Regions from separate parts of the Undibacterium sp. TJN19 genome, predicted to be linked through region 1. Evidence: riboswitches for the same ligand, from Rfam matches in the RefSeq annotation. Region 1 holds a riboswitch; the other holds the start of a gene.
What was found. Region 1 has a riboswitch for cobalamin ahead of ACO0LH_RS21305 (CoA-acylating methylmalonate-semialdehyde dehydrogenase). Riboswitches for the same ligand answer to the same signal wherever they lie in the genome.
Positions count from the first base shown of each region.

Region 2: it holds a riboswitch for cobalamin, as region 1 does, so the genes downstream of both, ACO0LH_RS24530 (TonB-dependent receptor domain-containing protein) here and ACO0LH_RS21305 (CoA-acylating methylmalonate-semialdehyde dehydrogenase) in region 1, are expected to answer to the same signal.

Region 1 covers NZ_JBMPPL010000009.1:64,792-72,858, reverse strand. The annotation lists gene metE (5-methyltetrahydropteroyltriglutamate--homocysteine S-methyltransferase) at 1-1,270, shown strand, start outside; gene ACO0LH_RS21310 (hypothetical protein) at 1,472-2,449, opposite strand; cobalamin riboswitch at 2,921-3,141, shown strand; gene ACO0LH_RS21305 (CoA-acylating methylmalonate-semialdehyde dehydrogenase) at 3,445-4,956, shown strand; gene ACO0LH_RS21300 (acyl-CoA dehydrogenase family protein) at 4,967-6,127, shown strand; gene ACO0LH_RS21295 (enoyl-CoA hydratase) at 6,124-6,924, shown strand; gene ACO0LH_RS21290 (enoyl-CoA hydratase/isomerase family protein) at 6,921-8,067, shown strand, end outside.
Region 2 covers NZ_JBMPPL010000012.1:143,923-151,989, forward strand. The annotation lists gene ACO0LH_RS24495 (DUF4214 domain-containing protein) at 1-74, shown strand, start outside; gene ACO0LH_RS24500 (IclR family transcriptional regulator) at 141-920, opposite strand; gene ACO0LH_RS24505 (diacylglycerol kinase) at 1,156-1,554, shown strand; gene cobT (nicotinate-nucleotide--dimethylbenzimidazole phosphoribosyltransferase) at 1,653-2,684, shown strand; gene ACO0LH_RS24515 (adenosylcobinamide-GDP ribazoletransferase) at 2,729-3,496, shown strand; gene ACO0LH_RS24520 (histidine phosphatase family protein) at 3,499-4,044, shown strand; gene ACO0LH_RS24525 (PilZ domain-containing protein) at 4,050-4,538, shown strand; cobalamin riboswitch at 4,652-4,882, shown strand; gene ACO0LH_RS24530 (TonB-dependent receptor domain-containing protein) at 5,043-6,926, shown strand; gene ACO0LH_RS24535 (FecCD family ABC transporter permease) at 7,126-8,067, shown strand, end outside.

The DNA.
Region 1 (8,067 bases):
GCTGGCTTTTGCCACGCAGAAATTGACTGAAATTGTCGCACTCAAGCAGGCGTTGAATGGCAATGCAACGGCAGTCGTCACGCAATTTGATGCAGCAGAAAGCGCCATTCTCAGTCGCCGCAATTCTTCGCGCATTCATAACATGATGGTCAAGAAACGTCTTGCAGCGGTGACAGCCAAAGACGCTGAACGTCATCATGTTTTTGCAGAACGTATAGGCAAGCAACAGCAGCGTTTTCAATTGCCATTGTTTCCGACTACCAGCATAGGTTCTTTCCCGCAAACCAAAACAATACGCCAGGCACGCGCCGCCTATAAGCAGGGCCGCCTGGCGCACCTGGAATATCTCGAAGCCATGCGCGCAGAAATACGCCTGGTCGTGGCACAACAGGAGAGGCTCGATATCGACGTGCTGGTACATGGCGAACCAGAGCGCAATGACATGGTGGAATATTTCGGCGAGCAATTGTGGGGTTATGGCTTTACTCTGAATGGCTGGGTACAAAGCTATGGTTCCCGTTGTGTCAAGCCACCATTCATTTATGGTGATGTGTACCGGCCAGAAGCAATGACGACCAGTTGGAGCGAATATGCACAAAGCCTGACCAGCAAGCCCATGAAAGGCATGTTGACCGGCCCTGTCACCATGCTGCAATGGTCCTTTGTGCGTGATGACCAGCCACGTGAAGCCACGGCATTGCAAATCGCGCTGGCTTTGCGTGACGAAGTCACTGACCTGGAAAAAGCAGGCATAGGCATGATACAGATTGATGAGCCGGCTTTCCGCGAAGGTTTGCCACTAAAACGCAAAGACTGGGCGGCATACCTGGACTGGGCCGTGCGCGCCTTCAAACTGTGCTCAGCAGGGGTGAAAGACGATACCCAGATCCATACCCATATGTGCTATTCGGAATTCAACGATATCCTACCGTGGATAGCTGCGATGGATGCCGATGTGATCACCATAGAAACCTCACGCTCGGATATGGAGTTGCTGGAAGGTTTTGGCGAATTTGCGTATCCCAACGATATCGGTCCAGGCGTCTACGACATTCACTCGCCACGTGTGCCACGTGTCGCAGAAATGCAAAGACTATTGCAAAAAGCCCGTAGCGTGCTGCCTGACGCCAGACTATGGGTCAACCCTGACTGCGGCCTGAAAACCCGCGACTGGCCAGAAACCATCGCAGCACTGGAAAACATGGTGCAAGCCGCCAAATTGCTGCGGGCGACTGTAACGGCGGATGAAGAGCATCAGGATTGTTGTTGATCGCGTTTATTCAATTGGCATGATTGATGTAAGGCACATTTTCACTTTATTGTGAGAATGTGCCTTTTAGCTTGCACCATGAGAGATGGACGCTGAACGATGGTGTTGAGCGATTGGAAAATTGAGAGCAAATTTTCCGGCAAATCTACGCAGCATCATTTCAGTGTCCGATCAAATTTTTATGATAGCTTGCAAGTGCCTTCAATAGAACGCGCTTGTTTGTGGGCATTTGACCTTGCTGGCAGGCTTGACTTCAGTCAGTTGCAGCTTGCTATCCAGCATCCAGGCGCTGAACCGCTTGCGGGTGAGAATATTCCCTTTTCCATAACTGTCGACACTGATTACAAAGGCCATGGCAGATTTGCCATAACTGCATTCAGTTTCAAATTTCACGCCTTCTTTGGCTGTGACAACCGGCAAAGGAAGTGCGTACTGTTTCAAAGGCGGTTTTGCCATCTCTGCAGCAGTGGCCTTTTCATAGTCGTTAATGGTATCGACAATAACTGCCGCATTTGAATAATGATCAATTCCTGGGCCTGTCGGGGTGTCACTGGACCGTTGTGCCAATACCTGCACAAGGTGGCCAGTGATGAATTCGGCCGTAACCTGGCCCCATTTATCTTTCCATTCCTTGCGCGACAGTGACATCGTGCTGGTGGGCGTTGTGGCCGCTCCAGCGGGCTCAGCAGCAGGGGCGGGCATAGTGCTTGCGACAGGAGCTGGCGCAGCTGCTTTGGGCGCTGGTGTAGCAACTAATGCTGGTTTGACAGGAGCCGCAGCAACTTCTTCACCCTGGAACGCATATTTACCATCAAAGGGAACATCGCCCCAGGAACCTGCACATGCCTCTACATGCAATTGCATGCCACCAGCAGCGCGTTTCAAGGTCATAGTGCAACGTCCCTCGCTAAAGTTCCAGCCGCCAGGCGCATCGGATAATTTACCTTCCCCGGACCCGCTGCGTAAATTGCCCGCCTTGCCTTTCTCAGAAACTTCCAGTGTGAATTTGCCGTCAGGTTTTACCGTCAGCAAACGCTCAAAACCTTTATCGCTGGCATCATAAATACCGGCCTTGGGATAGGGACTATAGTCCGCCGCCAGCACAGGTGCTACCAGACAAGACAATGCCAGACTTGATGACAATAAACGAACAGCGCCAGAGGTAGTTGATTTTTTCATGTAAGCAAATGAAGTTGAATAGAGTGGATGAACAAAGCCGCATATCCACATGCCCAGGCATGAAGACAGAGCACAATTGCTGCTTTAAGCCGGATGATGGTGCATGACCGTAAAAACCATGTCAATCAATTAATTGCGTGTTTTATATTAATGCGCAACAAAGTGTAAGTGGACTTGTACTGACGGTTTGACTTTGATAGTCGCTCTGTCGCGCGTCAAAGCTGATAGGGCTTGCGCAAAACCGCAGCTACGTTGCTTCTCGCCGTAATAAAAAGCACTGCCTGCGTCGCTGATGTCTTGCCGGGTCAATTTTGTGTAAGTCCTCATTGATTTTATTCCAGCTAAAAGCAGGTTGGAATGACGCTGTTATTTTTGTAATTGACCGACAAGTTCAACCATGCTTAATCCTGCGCTAAAGCACCTCTTGAATTTTTTTCACCAATTAACGTTTACGTTAACGTCAATTCCTGTGCTATTCTAAAAATAACAGGTGCGCTGCTCATTTTCTTGAGTAGCGTTAAACGGGAAAGTGGTCGTCGCTGGCCAGTCAGAAGCCAGCGACCAAGCCCCTGCTGCCTCCGCAACGGTAAGTGAGTGCGGTTACATCATCGACGCCACTGGTCATGCATGACTGGGAAGGCGATGTAACAAGACTTGCAAGCCCGGATACCGGCCTGTTGATCTTTACGGAAAACATTGCGGAAGGCTGTGTTTGAAGCGATGCATTGTGTCTGGATAACTGGTTTTCTTAGCCTGGTTATCAGGTTTGGCGCACATCAGCTTCTGACAATTCTTTCTCTTTTTTTCCTTGGGTCTGGTCACGTACGGAAGGTGCGTGGCGGATGCGCACTATGCGTTTGCATGGTCGCGTCCATGGCCAGCATGCATATATGAACTGTATGTGCATGCTGTTTTCAGGCATCAGTACGGCTTATGTTGCGGACGAGTTTCCGCCGTGTGTCCGTGCGCAATCAGGAAAGTACAGGCAAGACATCATGACAATTCTCTCCCAGGTTCCTACCGTCAAGCTCATCATCAACGGTGAATTAGTCGAATCCAAAGCCACGCAATGGCGTAACGTCATTAATCCGGCAACGCAGCAGGTGTTGGCGCATGTGCCATTTGCTACCGATGCAGAAATGCAGGCTGCTGTAGAAAGCGCCAAGACAGCGTTCAAGACCTGGCGCAAAACTGCCATCGGTACTCGCGCCCGCATCTTCTTGAAATACCAGCAGCTGATACGTGAAAACATGGCGGAGCTGGCTGCATTGCTGACAGCCGAACAGGGCAAGACCCTGGCCGATGCAGAAGGCGATATCTTCCGCGGCCTTGAGGTGGTCGAGCATGCGGCCAATATCGGCAACCTGCAAATGGGTGAGATCGCCAATAATGTCGCCAGCGGCGTTGATACTTATACGCTGAACCAGCCCTTAGGGGTTTGTGCCGGCATCACGCCTTTCAACTTTCCGGCGATGATACCGCTGTGGATGTTCCCGATGGCGATTGCCTGTGGTAATACCTTTATCCTGAAACCCTCAGAGCAAGACCCCATGGTCACCATGCGTCTGGTTGAGCTGGCCTTGCAGGCCGGTATCCCACCTGGCGTCTTGAATGTTGTGCATGGCGGCGAAGATGTGGTGAATGCGATTTGCGATCACCCCGATATCAAGGCCGTGTCTTTCGTCGGCTCTACCCGCGTGGGTACGCATGTGTATCAACGCGCTACGCTGGCAGGCAAACGGGCGCAGTGCATGATGGGTGCAAAAAATCATGCCATCGTATTACCTGATGCGAATAAAGAACAAACCTTGAACAATCTCGCTGGCGCTGCTTTTGGTGCAGCCGGGCAGCGGTGCATGGCCTTGTCGGTGGTGATATTGGTCGGTGCGGCGCAAGAATGGGTGCCAGAATTGCTGGACAAAGCGCGCAGCCTGAAAATCAATGCGGGTGCAGAGGCCAATACGGATATTGGCCCTGTCATTTCCTGCACGGCAAAGGAGAGGGTAGAGCGCCTGATTGCGCAAGGTGTCAGCGAAGGGGCTGAATTATTGCTTGATGGCAGACAGCCTCATGTGCCGGGCTATGAATCCGGTAATTTCGTTGGCCCTACCGTATTTGGTGGTGTCAAACCAGGCATGCGCATCTATGAAGAAGAAATTTTTGGCCCGGTACTGTGTCTAGTCAGTGCCAATAGCCTGACCGAAGCCATTGCCATCATCAATGCCAACCCCAACGGCAATGGTACGGCCCTGTTCACGCAGTCTGGCGCTGCTGCACGCACTTTTGAAGAAGATATCGATGTCGGACAGATCGGCATCAACGTACCTATCCCCGTACCTGTCCCGCTGTTTTCCTTTACTGGCTCACGCGCATCCAAACTTGGTGACCTGGGGCCTTACGGCAAACAGGTTATCCAGTTTTATACCCAGACCAAGACGATTACGGCACGCTGGTTTGATGACAGCGTAACAGCTGGCAAGGTGAATACGACTATCTCGCTCAAGTAAGGAAATCGTCATGGACTTCGAATTAACTGAAGACCAGCGAGCCTACCAGCAATCTGCCCGACATTTTGCCGCCCATGAAATGGCGGCACAAGCTGCGCATTGGGATGCGACATCCATGTTTCCGCTGGATGTCATCGCCCATGCCGGCGAGCTGGGTTTTTGCGGCATGTACGTGCCAGAAGACCTGGGTGGTTTGGGGCTGACAAGGCTGGATGCGGCAATTGTGTTTGAAGAGCTGGCACGTGCCTGTCCATCAACCACGGCTTATATCACCATACACAACATGGCAAGCTGGATGATTGCCCACTGGGGGGCAACACAGGTGCAAAATGACTGGGTACCCTTGCTGGCAACCGGTAAAAAACTGGCTTCGTATTGCCTGACTGAAGCAGGTTCAGGGTCGGACGCAGCTTCACTGCGCACCAGCGCCCGACTGGACGGAGACAACTATGTACTTAATGGCAGCAAGGCATTTATATCCGGTGCCGGGGCGACCGATATGCTGGTAGTGATGGCACGTACAGGTGGTGAGGGTGCGGATGGTATTTCTGCTTTTGCGGTACCGGCAAACCTGCCTGGCATCAGCTATGGCAAGAAAGAAGACAAGATGGGTTGGAACAGCCAGCCCACTCGTACGGTCAATTTTGATCAGGTATGCATACCCCGTTCCCATTTGCTGGGAAGAGAAGGAGAGGGTTTTCGCATTGCCATGCGTGGCCTTGATGGGGGGCGTATCAATATCGCTACCTGTTCCATCGGTGCTGCGCAATCAGCACTCAATAGCGCGCAAACCTATATGAATGAACGCATGCAGTTTCAAAAGAAACTGGCCGATTTTCAGGTACTGCAATTCAAATTGGCAGATATGCAAACCGAACTGGTGGCCGCACGCCAGATGGTGCGCCTGGCTGCCAGCAAACTCGACAGCAAGGCGCCGAATGCATCTGTGTATTGCGCCATGGCCAAGCGACTGGCGACCGATACCGGTTTTACTGTTTGCAATGAAGCACTGCAAATCCACGGTGGCTATGGCTATATCCGTGAATATCCACTAGAGCGTTTTTTACGCGATGTCAGGGTCCACCAGATACTGGAAGGCACCAATGAAATCATGCGTGTCATCGTGGCTCGCCACATGCTAAGTCAAACTACGAATGAGGAGTTTTTATGAGTAACGCCACACAATACACTGGCTACACCAACCTGCAATGTGAAGTCATCGGCAACACGGCCTTGCTGACGATTGCCAACCCACCCGCCAATACCTGGACCTCAGCGGGTTTGCAGGCCCTGACGCGACTGGTGCATGACCTCAATGCCAACCCGGCAATCTACAGCCTGGTCGTCACAGGTGAGGGGCAAAAGTTCTTTTCCGCCGGCGCCGATCTGAAATTATTTGCCGATGGTGACAAGGCAGTGGCACTGGACATGGCACGACGCTTTGGCGAAGCATTTGAAACCCTGAGCCAGTTCCGTGGCGTATCGATTGCTGCCATCAATGGCTATGCAATGGGCGGTGGACTGGAATGTGCCCTGGCCTGTGATCTGCGTATTGCAGAATCGCAGGCGCAAATGGCTTTGCCAGAAGCCACAGTCGGCCTGCTGCCTTGTGCAGGCGGCACGCAAAACCTGGCCTGGCTGGTGGGAGAAGGATGGGCCAAACGCCTGATCTTGTGCGGTGAACGTATCGATGCCGCCACAGCGCTACGCATAGGTCTGGTGGAAGAGGTGGTGGCGACTGGCGGGGCACTTGATCGTGCACTGGCACTGGCAAAACAGGCTGGCAAGCAAAGTCCTGTCAGTGTCAAGGCATGCAAACAGTTGATACAGGGCGCACGCAAGCAACCCTTGGCCGCTGTATTGCCGCAAGAACGTGAGGCATTTCTGGGTTTGTTTGATACCGCAGACCAAAAAGAAGGTGTTGCCGCTTTCCTGGAAAAACGTCAGCCGGTATGGAGCAACGCATGACAGCGCCAGTCTTGTTCAGCACGCTGGCAACCGCAGATGGCCGGCAATTGGGTGTCGCTACCCTGAATACTGAGAAAACCCTGAATGCCCTTTCCATGAACATGGTGCAATTGCTGGCGGCGCAATTGCAGGCATGGAAAACTGATCCGGCAATTGCCATCGTTATTTTGCAGGCAGCAGGCGAAAAAGCATTTTGTGCAGGTGGCGATTTGCAGAACTTGTATGCCAGCATGCGCAGCCACCATACGTCAGAGCGGGCTGGTGATGTACTGGCGAATCCTTACGCACTGGATTTTTTTGCACAGGAATACCGTCTCGACTACCTGGTCCATACGTACGCCAAACCTATTTTATGCTGGGGACATGGCATCGTCATGGGTGGCGGCATCGGTTTGATGGCAGGCGCCAGTCATCGTGTAGTAACAGAGAAATCCAGGCTGGCGATGCCGGAAATTGCCATAGGCCTGTTCCCCGATGTCGGTGGTACGTGGTTCCTGAGTCGCATGCCGGGCAAGCTGGGGCTTTTTCTGGCACTGACAGGTGCCAGTATCAATGCCAGCGATGCCTTGTTTGTAAAATTGGCCGATGAGGTTTTGCCACAAGCCAGCAAGGCGGATGTACTGACGGCTTTGCAGTGCACTAAGTGGAGTAATCACGCTGACCAGAACCATCAGCGACTCAGCCAGGTCTTGTCTGCGTTTGCAGCCGAATCCAGTGACACAGCAGGCCCTTTGCGCAACAACTTTGACCTCATCAACCGATTGTGTAGTGCGCCTGATTTGCCCACCATCGTAGCGCAAATACTTGCAGTCGATGCTGCGCAGCAGGAAGAATATCCCTGGCTGCAAAAAGCTGTCAGCAGTCTGCAAAAAGGCAGCCCGACTTCAGTATGGCTGGCGCATGCATTGCAGGCAAGAGGCAAGTATTTGTCGCTGGCAGAAGTCTTTCGTATGGAGTTAATAGCGGCGCTTGTCTGTGCGCAAAACCATGATTTTGTCGAGGGAATACGCGCATTGATCATGGACAAAGACCAGAAGCCGCAATGGTTGCCGGATAGTTTGGACGACTTACAAGTTCAGGACGGGGAGAGGTATTTCACGAGTCCATGGGCGGCAGGGCAGCATCCGCTAGGGGATTTGGGTA
Region 2 (8,067 bases), on a different contig from region 1:
AAGGACAGGAAAACAAGTTGAAAGTCATTGGCGTGATACAGAATGGCTTTGACTTTATTGAATATGTCGGCTGATGAGGGCCTTGGTACAAAGGCCTGCATCGTAGCAAAAGAGCGACGCTGGTTTTAACACCCGCATGTTTAACGGGATTCTATATAACCCAGCGTCAATGAAATTTGCCTGGCCGTATCGGTCAGATTACTCAGCCATTCCTCCTGCAAGCGGTCAGCCGGGGCTGAGATAGACAAGCCGGCGATCATCTTGCCGCTGTCATCATGAATGCCTGCGGCCATGCAGCGTACACCCAGTTCCAGTTCTTCATTGTCCCTGGCATACCCATTTTCACGTACGGCTGCCAGTTCTTTTTCCAGTTTATTGAGATCCGTGATCGAATTCTTGTTGTGTCCGGCCAGACCGGTACGGGTAGCGTAGGCACGTATTGCCTTGGGCTCATCGAGCGACAAAAATAGTTTACCCGTAGAGGTCAGGTGTAGTGGTGCCCTGCCACCAATCGCACGCACCACTTGCATGCCTGAGCGTTCAGAAAAAGCCCGGTCGATATAGACAATTTCGTCACCCTGGCGTACTGAGAGGTTGATGGTCTGGTTAGTCTGGCGATGCAGGGCGCGCATGAATTCCAGCGCGGCTTCACGCACGTTCAGGCGGCTTTTGACGATGTTGCCCAGCTCCAGCAAGCGCATGCCCAGTCGGTAAGAACCGGTGTCTGCACGGTCGACAAAGCGCGTAATCACCATGTCGTTCAAAATTCTATGGGCAGTAGAAGGGTGCAGGCCTGTGACAATCGCCAGCTCTTTCAGACTGACAGGGTCCTGGTAACGCGAAAGCGCATCGAGCAAAGACACCATGCGCTCTATGACCTGGATGGACGTCTTGTCTGAATTAGTGGAATCGTTTTTCATATGGTGGTTGGTGCGCTGCAATATCCTTGTTATACCATAATGTGAAATTGCCGTCACTGCTTCGTCACCAAAATACCGCAAGCCAGTAGTGCATTTTTACGAGGCCGTACGACATTAAATCAGCTTACGGCAGGCAAATTTGCTTGTCTGATCATTATTGTCCTGTAAAATCCGCCTCCAGAATGCAAGCGCGCTGGTTTGCCTGCATGTGTATTTAAGGCTAAAGGAATCAAAGATGTCTGAAAAAGAACAAGCTGTCAGCGAATTTAAAAGTAAAAGTGGTCTGCGTCGTATTTTTTCGGCATTTTTCTACTCCATAGACGGTTTTCGGTCAGCCTGGAAAAATGAGCATGCTTTTCGCCAGGAACTGGTATTGGTCGTCATTGGCGCTGTTATTGCCCTGATATTGCCTGTATCAGCTTTTGAAAAGCTGATGATGATCGCTGTACTGATGTTGATATTGGTGGTGGAGTTGATCAATTCGGCGATAGAGGCCGTGGTTGACCGGGTTTCACTCGAACGTCATACACTGTCAAAAAATGCCAAGGATTTCGGCAGCGCCGCAGTCTTGCTGACACTATTGATCGCGGTCGCAACCTGGACGGTGATTTTGCTGGACAGGTTTTATTACTAATCCGCATAACAAGCTGACTTTATATAGTTGGCGCAGGCCTGCTTTTTGCCGGCCGTTTTTCTTTGCATAGCAAAGTCAACCATATCAGACCTGAACACATGACAACAATCTTCAGCACCAGCAATCTCTCCCTTGAAGCCGAACTGGCTGCTGCCATTAATAATAAGACCAAGCCTCTCGGCAGTCTGGGCCGGCTGGAACAATTGGCAGCGCAGATTGGCCTGATACAGCAAACCACCAAGCCTGTCTTGCAGGCTCCGGCAATCATTATCTTTGCAGGCGATCACGGTGTAGTGGCAGAAGGTGTTTCAGCGTTCCCGCAAGACGTGACCTGGCAGATGGTGGAAAATTTTCTGGCAGATGGGGCCGCCATCAATGTGTTTGCCCGCCAGAACGGCATCGCATTGCATATTGTTGATGCTGGTGTGAATCATGAATTTGGCACACGTGAAAAATTGCAGAACAAGAAAGTGGCCAACGGTACACGCAATTTTGCTCAAGAACCAGCGATGACGTCTGAGCAATGCCAGGCCGCGATGCAAAATGGCCGCGATCTGGTTGCCAGCTTGGCAGGCAATGTGCTGGGTTTTGGTGAAATGGGCATCGGTAATACCACAGCCGCTGCGGCTATCATGCATAAACTGACTGGCATAGCGGTAGCTGATTGCGTTGGTGCCGGCACAGGTTTGTCGAAAGAAGGCATATCCCATAAACAGGCTGTCATAGAAAAGGCTGTGGCCTTGCATGCCGGTATACACAAGCCGGAAGAAGTGCTGGCAACTTTTGGTGGATTCGAAATCGCCAGCATGGTGGGTGCCATGCTGGCAGCCGCAGAGCGCCGCATGGTCTTGCTGATTGACGGTTTCATTGTCACCAGTGCCGTGCTGGTCGCGGCAAAAATAGAACCGGCAATTCTGGACTACTGTGTATTTTCGCATCAGTCTGATGAAAGCGGTCATGCCAGGATGTTGCAGGCATTGCAGGTCAAACCGGTCTTGCAACTGGATTTGCGTCTGGGCGAGGGCACTGGTGCCGCACTGGTTTATCCCATGTTATTGGCGGCAGTCAATTTCCTGAACCAGATGGCGACATTTGCATCTGCCCAGGTCAGCGAAAAGAGCAGCGACTGAAATCATTCTTGTTCAATGTTGCTCAATGCTTCGGAAAGCCTGTTTTGCAACAAATACGTTTATTCTTTATTGCTTTGCAGTTTTTTACGCGTATCCCCGTACCGCGCTGGGTGGGGTTTGATCCCGCGTGGCTGCATCAGGCGTCACGTTATTTTCCGGCGGTAGGCTGGGTGGTGGCTGCGGTGTGTTCTGCCGTGTATCTGCTGGTTTTGCAATGGTGGCCGCAAACAGTCGCAGTCATCCTGTCCGCAATAGCCGGCATCATGCTGACTGGTGCATTTCATGAAGATGGTTTTGCCGATGTCTGCGATGGCTTCGGTGGTGGCATGACACCTGAACGCGTACTCGACATCATGAGGGATTCACGCGTTGGTGCCTATGGTGCGATAGGCATATGCCTGTTGCTGGTACTGAAGCTGAGCCTGCTGATCAATTTACCTGCCGAGATGACAGTGCCAGCCTTGCTGATTGCCCATCCCTTGTCCAGGCTTGCCTCTTGTTGCCTGATCTGGCGCATGGATTATGCCCGCCATGAAGGCAAGGCCAAACCGCTGGCGCAGGAAATGAGTCATGCAGAATTTCTGATCTCCTTTCTGACCGTGTTATTGCCGATAAACGTGGTCTTGTATTTTTTTCCCATCGCTATATTTAACCTGCTGATGGCACTCGTTCTCATGATAGCTTTGAGCTGGTGGATGGCCAGGATGTTCCAGCGCAAGATAGGCGGATATACCGGTGATTGCCTGGGCGCTGTGCAGCAAGTCAGTGAAGTGGCTATCTATATGGGTTTGCTTGCCTCACAGGCAGTCTGATCATGCTTTTGCATTTGCTCAGACATACCCGGCCCCTGATCGGCAGTGGCATATGCTATGGGCAATCTGATATTGCCGTATCCGAGACTGATTGCATGCAACTGGCCATGGATGTGCAACCCCAACTGAATGTCGGCATACCTGTGTTTTCCAGCCCTTTACAACGTTGCGCGCAGCTTGCACGGCAATTCAGTGATGTACCGGTTTTCGATGCACGCTTGAAGGAGCTCAATTTTGGAAACTGGGAAATGCAGGAGTGGGATCATATTCCGCGTGCAGAAATCGATGCCTGGGCGCTTGCACAGGCGACTTACCGGCCAGGTGGCGCCGAATCTGCGGTCGAGTTTGCGCAAAGGATAATTTTGTGGCTGGAAGACCTGCGCTTGCAGCAGATACCTGAAGCATTGATAGTCAGTCATGCAGGCAGCATGCGTATGATATTGGCTTGGGAAAATGGCATGCAGGCACAAGAACTTGCAGAAAAAACTTGTCAGCGGCAGCAGAATTTCGCGTTTGGCGAATATGTGAAATATATTGTATTCAGGTAATATTCTTGCTTGCTCGTGGAAAATTGCTTTATATTGTTCCTGTGGTTTGTCCTGATTTTTGCAGAAAACCAAGATTTCGGGCCTGTAAATACCGCATTTATCAACTTTATTTATCAACTTTACTTATCAATTTTTATTCGCAATCAAACATGATGGAACTGAGGAGATCACCACGTATCAACGTTACCTGGCGCTCTGGCATTAAATTGTCGGATGGCAGGTTAGCGATGGCCAAGGTGATCAACATCTCCTCAGATGGATTGTTATTGCACTGTTCAGAAAATCTCGTGGCCATGCGGGTTTATCCCATGATGATAGAAATCCCGAGAATTGATAAGCTGAATGAAATTTTCAAAGTGGCCTGTAAAGGCACGATAAGGCATTCAGTGCTAAGCGGTGATGTTTACCGTGTTGGCGTCCAGCTGTCAGAAATGTCAAGCCTGCATGCCGAACTGGTGGATGCCTGGATTAACAAGATAGCCGCCATCAGTTAATTGCTTGCCTATCAGGCAATTCATCACGAAATTCATCAAACAATCCACAAGTCAGCTTATGACTGGTATTACTGAACAGTTTCCCCTTTACTTGCCCTGACCCCCATCTGTCTATAGAATGGCGGGGTTTTGGTGCTCGCGGTTATGTTCATAACCGCGGTTAAACGGGAAACACGATGTTTAGCAAACGTGTGCTGCCCCCGCAACGGTGTACAAATTGCTGTGATCCATGATCTGTCCCGGCTCACAGCAAGCCATTTTCCAATACCACTGTGCTGTGTGCATGGGAAGGTCAGATGGTGATATTTGTCAGCCCGGATACCGGCCAGAATAAGTGAAGTAATACGGACGGGGAAATTTCGTGATAGCAGGGCGCAGCGATATGGCGCCATCTTCTTTATCAAACCGCGGGTTTAGCGCGGCATTGACGATAATCACTTTCTGTTGCTTTGTCCAATGTAGCCTGCGGGGACGTCGGCTGCGTGTACTAATTTTCTGAAAATCATGACATCTGCATTCAAACCGCTCGCCGTCAGCCTGGCATTGGCTGCCGCATTCCCTTCCTATTCCGCATTGGCACAAACTGCTTCAACGACATCGCTTGCTTCTGCTTCCAGCGTGGTCATTACCGCTGGTCGTCAGGAACAAGCAGCCAAAGATGTATTGGCTGACAATGTTGTCATTACTGCTGAAGAAATTGCCAAATCCGGTGCAGCTTCCATTGTGGATTTGCTGCAAAAGCAACGCGGTATAGAAATTGCACGCAACGGCGGCCCAGGCACGACTTCGTCCGTGTTCATCCGTGGCGGCAATAATGCACAGAATGTTGTGTTGATTGATGGCGTGCGTATAGGTTCTTCCACCACCGGTGGTGCGACCTGGTCATCTATTCCCCTGTCGCAGGTCGATCATATTGAAATCGTGTATGGCCCCTTGTCGAGCCTGTATGGTGCTGATGCCATGGGTGGCGTAATACAAATCTTTACCAGGAAGGGTACAGGCGTCATATCGCCAACTATTTCTGCTGGCGTTGGCAGTTATGGCACACGCAAATTGCAAGCAGGTATCACCGGTTCCGTTGCTGACAATCTGAGCCTGAGCCTGAATGCTGGCCATGAAGAAAGCACAGGGTTTTCTGCTTCCAAGCCTGGCGCAGGCACATTCACTTATAACCCGGATAAAGACGGTTACAAGATGGATAGCATCAATGGCCGTCTGGTATGGGAAATCAGCAAGGGTTATGAATTGGGTACCAGCGTCTTGCATAGCCGCAATAATGCACAGTTTGATGCAGGTACGGCACAAGATGACCGTAGTATCGGAACACTGGAAACCATTGCGGTTTTCGGACGTGCCAAATTGACGGATATCTGGTCTGCGTCACTGCAATACGCCAGAGCAACTGACAAGAGTTATACCGATGCATCCTATGGCCAGAGCCAGATTGATACGCGTCAGGATAGCCTGAACTTTCAGAATAACATCCGTATCGGTAAAGACATATTGCAATTGATCGCAGAAACGCGTGATGAAAATGTGGATTCCGTTTCGGGTGGTATCGCGACAAAGGGTATCAATGGCACGAAACGTACAACCAATTCTTTTGCCGCATCGTATGTATTCAAACAAGATGCACATCTGGCCAGTGCCAGCATACGTAATGACCGTAGCTCGCAATATGGTTCCAACACCACTGGCAGCATCGCTTACGGTTATCGTGTGACCGATGCCCTGCGTGTGAACGCCAGTTATGGCAGCAGTTTCCGTGCACCGAGTTTCAATGAATTGTATTACCCAGGTTTTGGCATCGCCAGCAACAAGCCTGAAAAAGCCAAAAATGCAGAGATCGGGGTGTATTTCGAGCAGGGCGATAGCCAGGTCAGTGCCGTGTATTACCAGAACAAGGCAACCGATTTGCTGGTCAGCACCAATGTTTGCCCTGTTGAACAGATAACTCACCCTTATGGCTGTTCTTATAACGTCAACAAGGCAACCCTGTCTGGCCTGAGCGTGGGTGCGTCTACCCGCTTTGCTGACCTGACATTACGTGCTTCCGTTGATATCCAGGACCCAAAAGATGACACGACAGGTTTGCGTCTGGCACGCCGTTCCAAACAGCACGGTACACTGGCTGCTGAATATGCGTGGGCAGGTGCAAAATTTGGCGTGGAAAGCATTTTCTCTGGCGATCGCTTTGATGATGTCGCAAACAAGAAAGTGCTGGATTCTTATAATCTGCTGAACCTGTACGCAACTTATGATGTGGCAAAAAATACCACCGTCATTGCACGCTGGAACAATGCCCTGAACAAGGATTATGAACTGGCGAAGAACTACACGACACCAGGTTCCAATGTGTTTGTAGGCATCAACTACGGCTTCAAATAAAAAAACTGCTTAAGCGAGTGTATGGCGCTTAATCCATGATTTTTTGAAGACGCTGTTTCAAGCGTCGTGACCGGCTTGCTGATTTGAAGGATTGGCAAGCCGGTGTTGATTTATCATCGTGGTTCGGAAACGTGCACCGTCGATGCTGCATGTCACGTATTTCGTTTTCTTTTATCTGACCAGTAAAACCAGGGCGACAATGTCTTTTTTTTCCATGCAGGGTTCCAGTCAGGCTCCGGTGATGCTGGTGGCGCGGCGTGCCAGCCTGGTATTGCCGGCTTTGTTTTGCTTGGCCATTGCCAGTATCTTTTTTGCCTGTATTACAGGTTCAGTTTCCCTGACATTTGCCGAATTGTGGCAAGCGCTGATCGAATTGCTGCATGGGCAACCCAGCACATTGGCAGGCAGCCTGCTTGAATTGCGCTTGGGCCGTGCACTCACCGGTTTTGTGACTGGTGGAACGCTCGCCTTGTCTGGCGTCATGATGCAGGCCCTGTTGCGCAATCCGCTGGCAGACCCGTATGTGCTGGGCATATCTGGCGGTGCATCTGTCGGTGCCTTGGCGACCATTCTGTTTTTCGGGGCCTTCTGGCTGGTGGATGTTGCTGCTTTTGCCGGTGCCATCAGCGTGTCGCTCTTGCTGTTTGGTCTGGCCTACCGTGATTTGAAAGGTAGTGGCAGCACGGATGGCAGTGCGCCGATTTTATTGTTGACCGGTGTGATCGTCGCTACGGGTTGCGGCGCACTGATCACGCTGATGTTATCGATTGCACCTGACAGCCGTCTGCGTGGCATGGTGTTCTGGATGATAGGTGATTTGTCGAATACCCAGTCACGCTACCTGCCGTGGCTGATTATCGCAATAGGTCTGGGATTTGCCATGCGCAATGCCCGCGCCATTAATGTCGCTGCCATGCATGCCGACAATGCCAGCACCCTGGGTGTGAACATTGGCCGCCTGCGCCAGCTTTTATTTTTATGCGCGGCCTTATTGACAGCCAGCGCTGTCAGCAATGCGGGTAGCATAGGCTTCGTCGGCCTGATCATGCCGCATGCCTGCCGTTTTGCCTGGGGGCCAGACCACCGTTTGCTGATACCAGCTGCTACCCTGGCTGGCGGCTGCTTTCTGGTACTGGCTGAT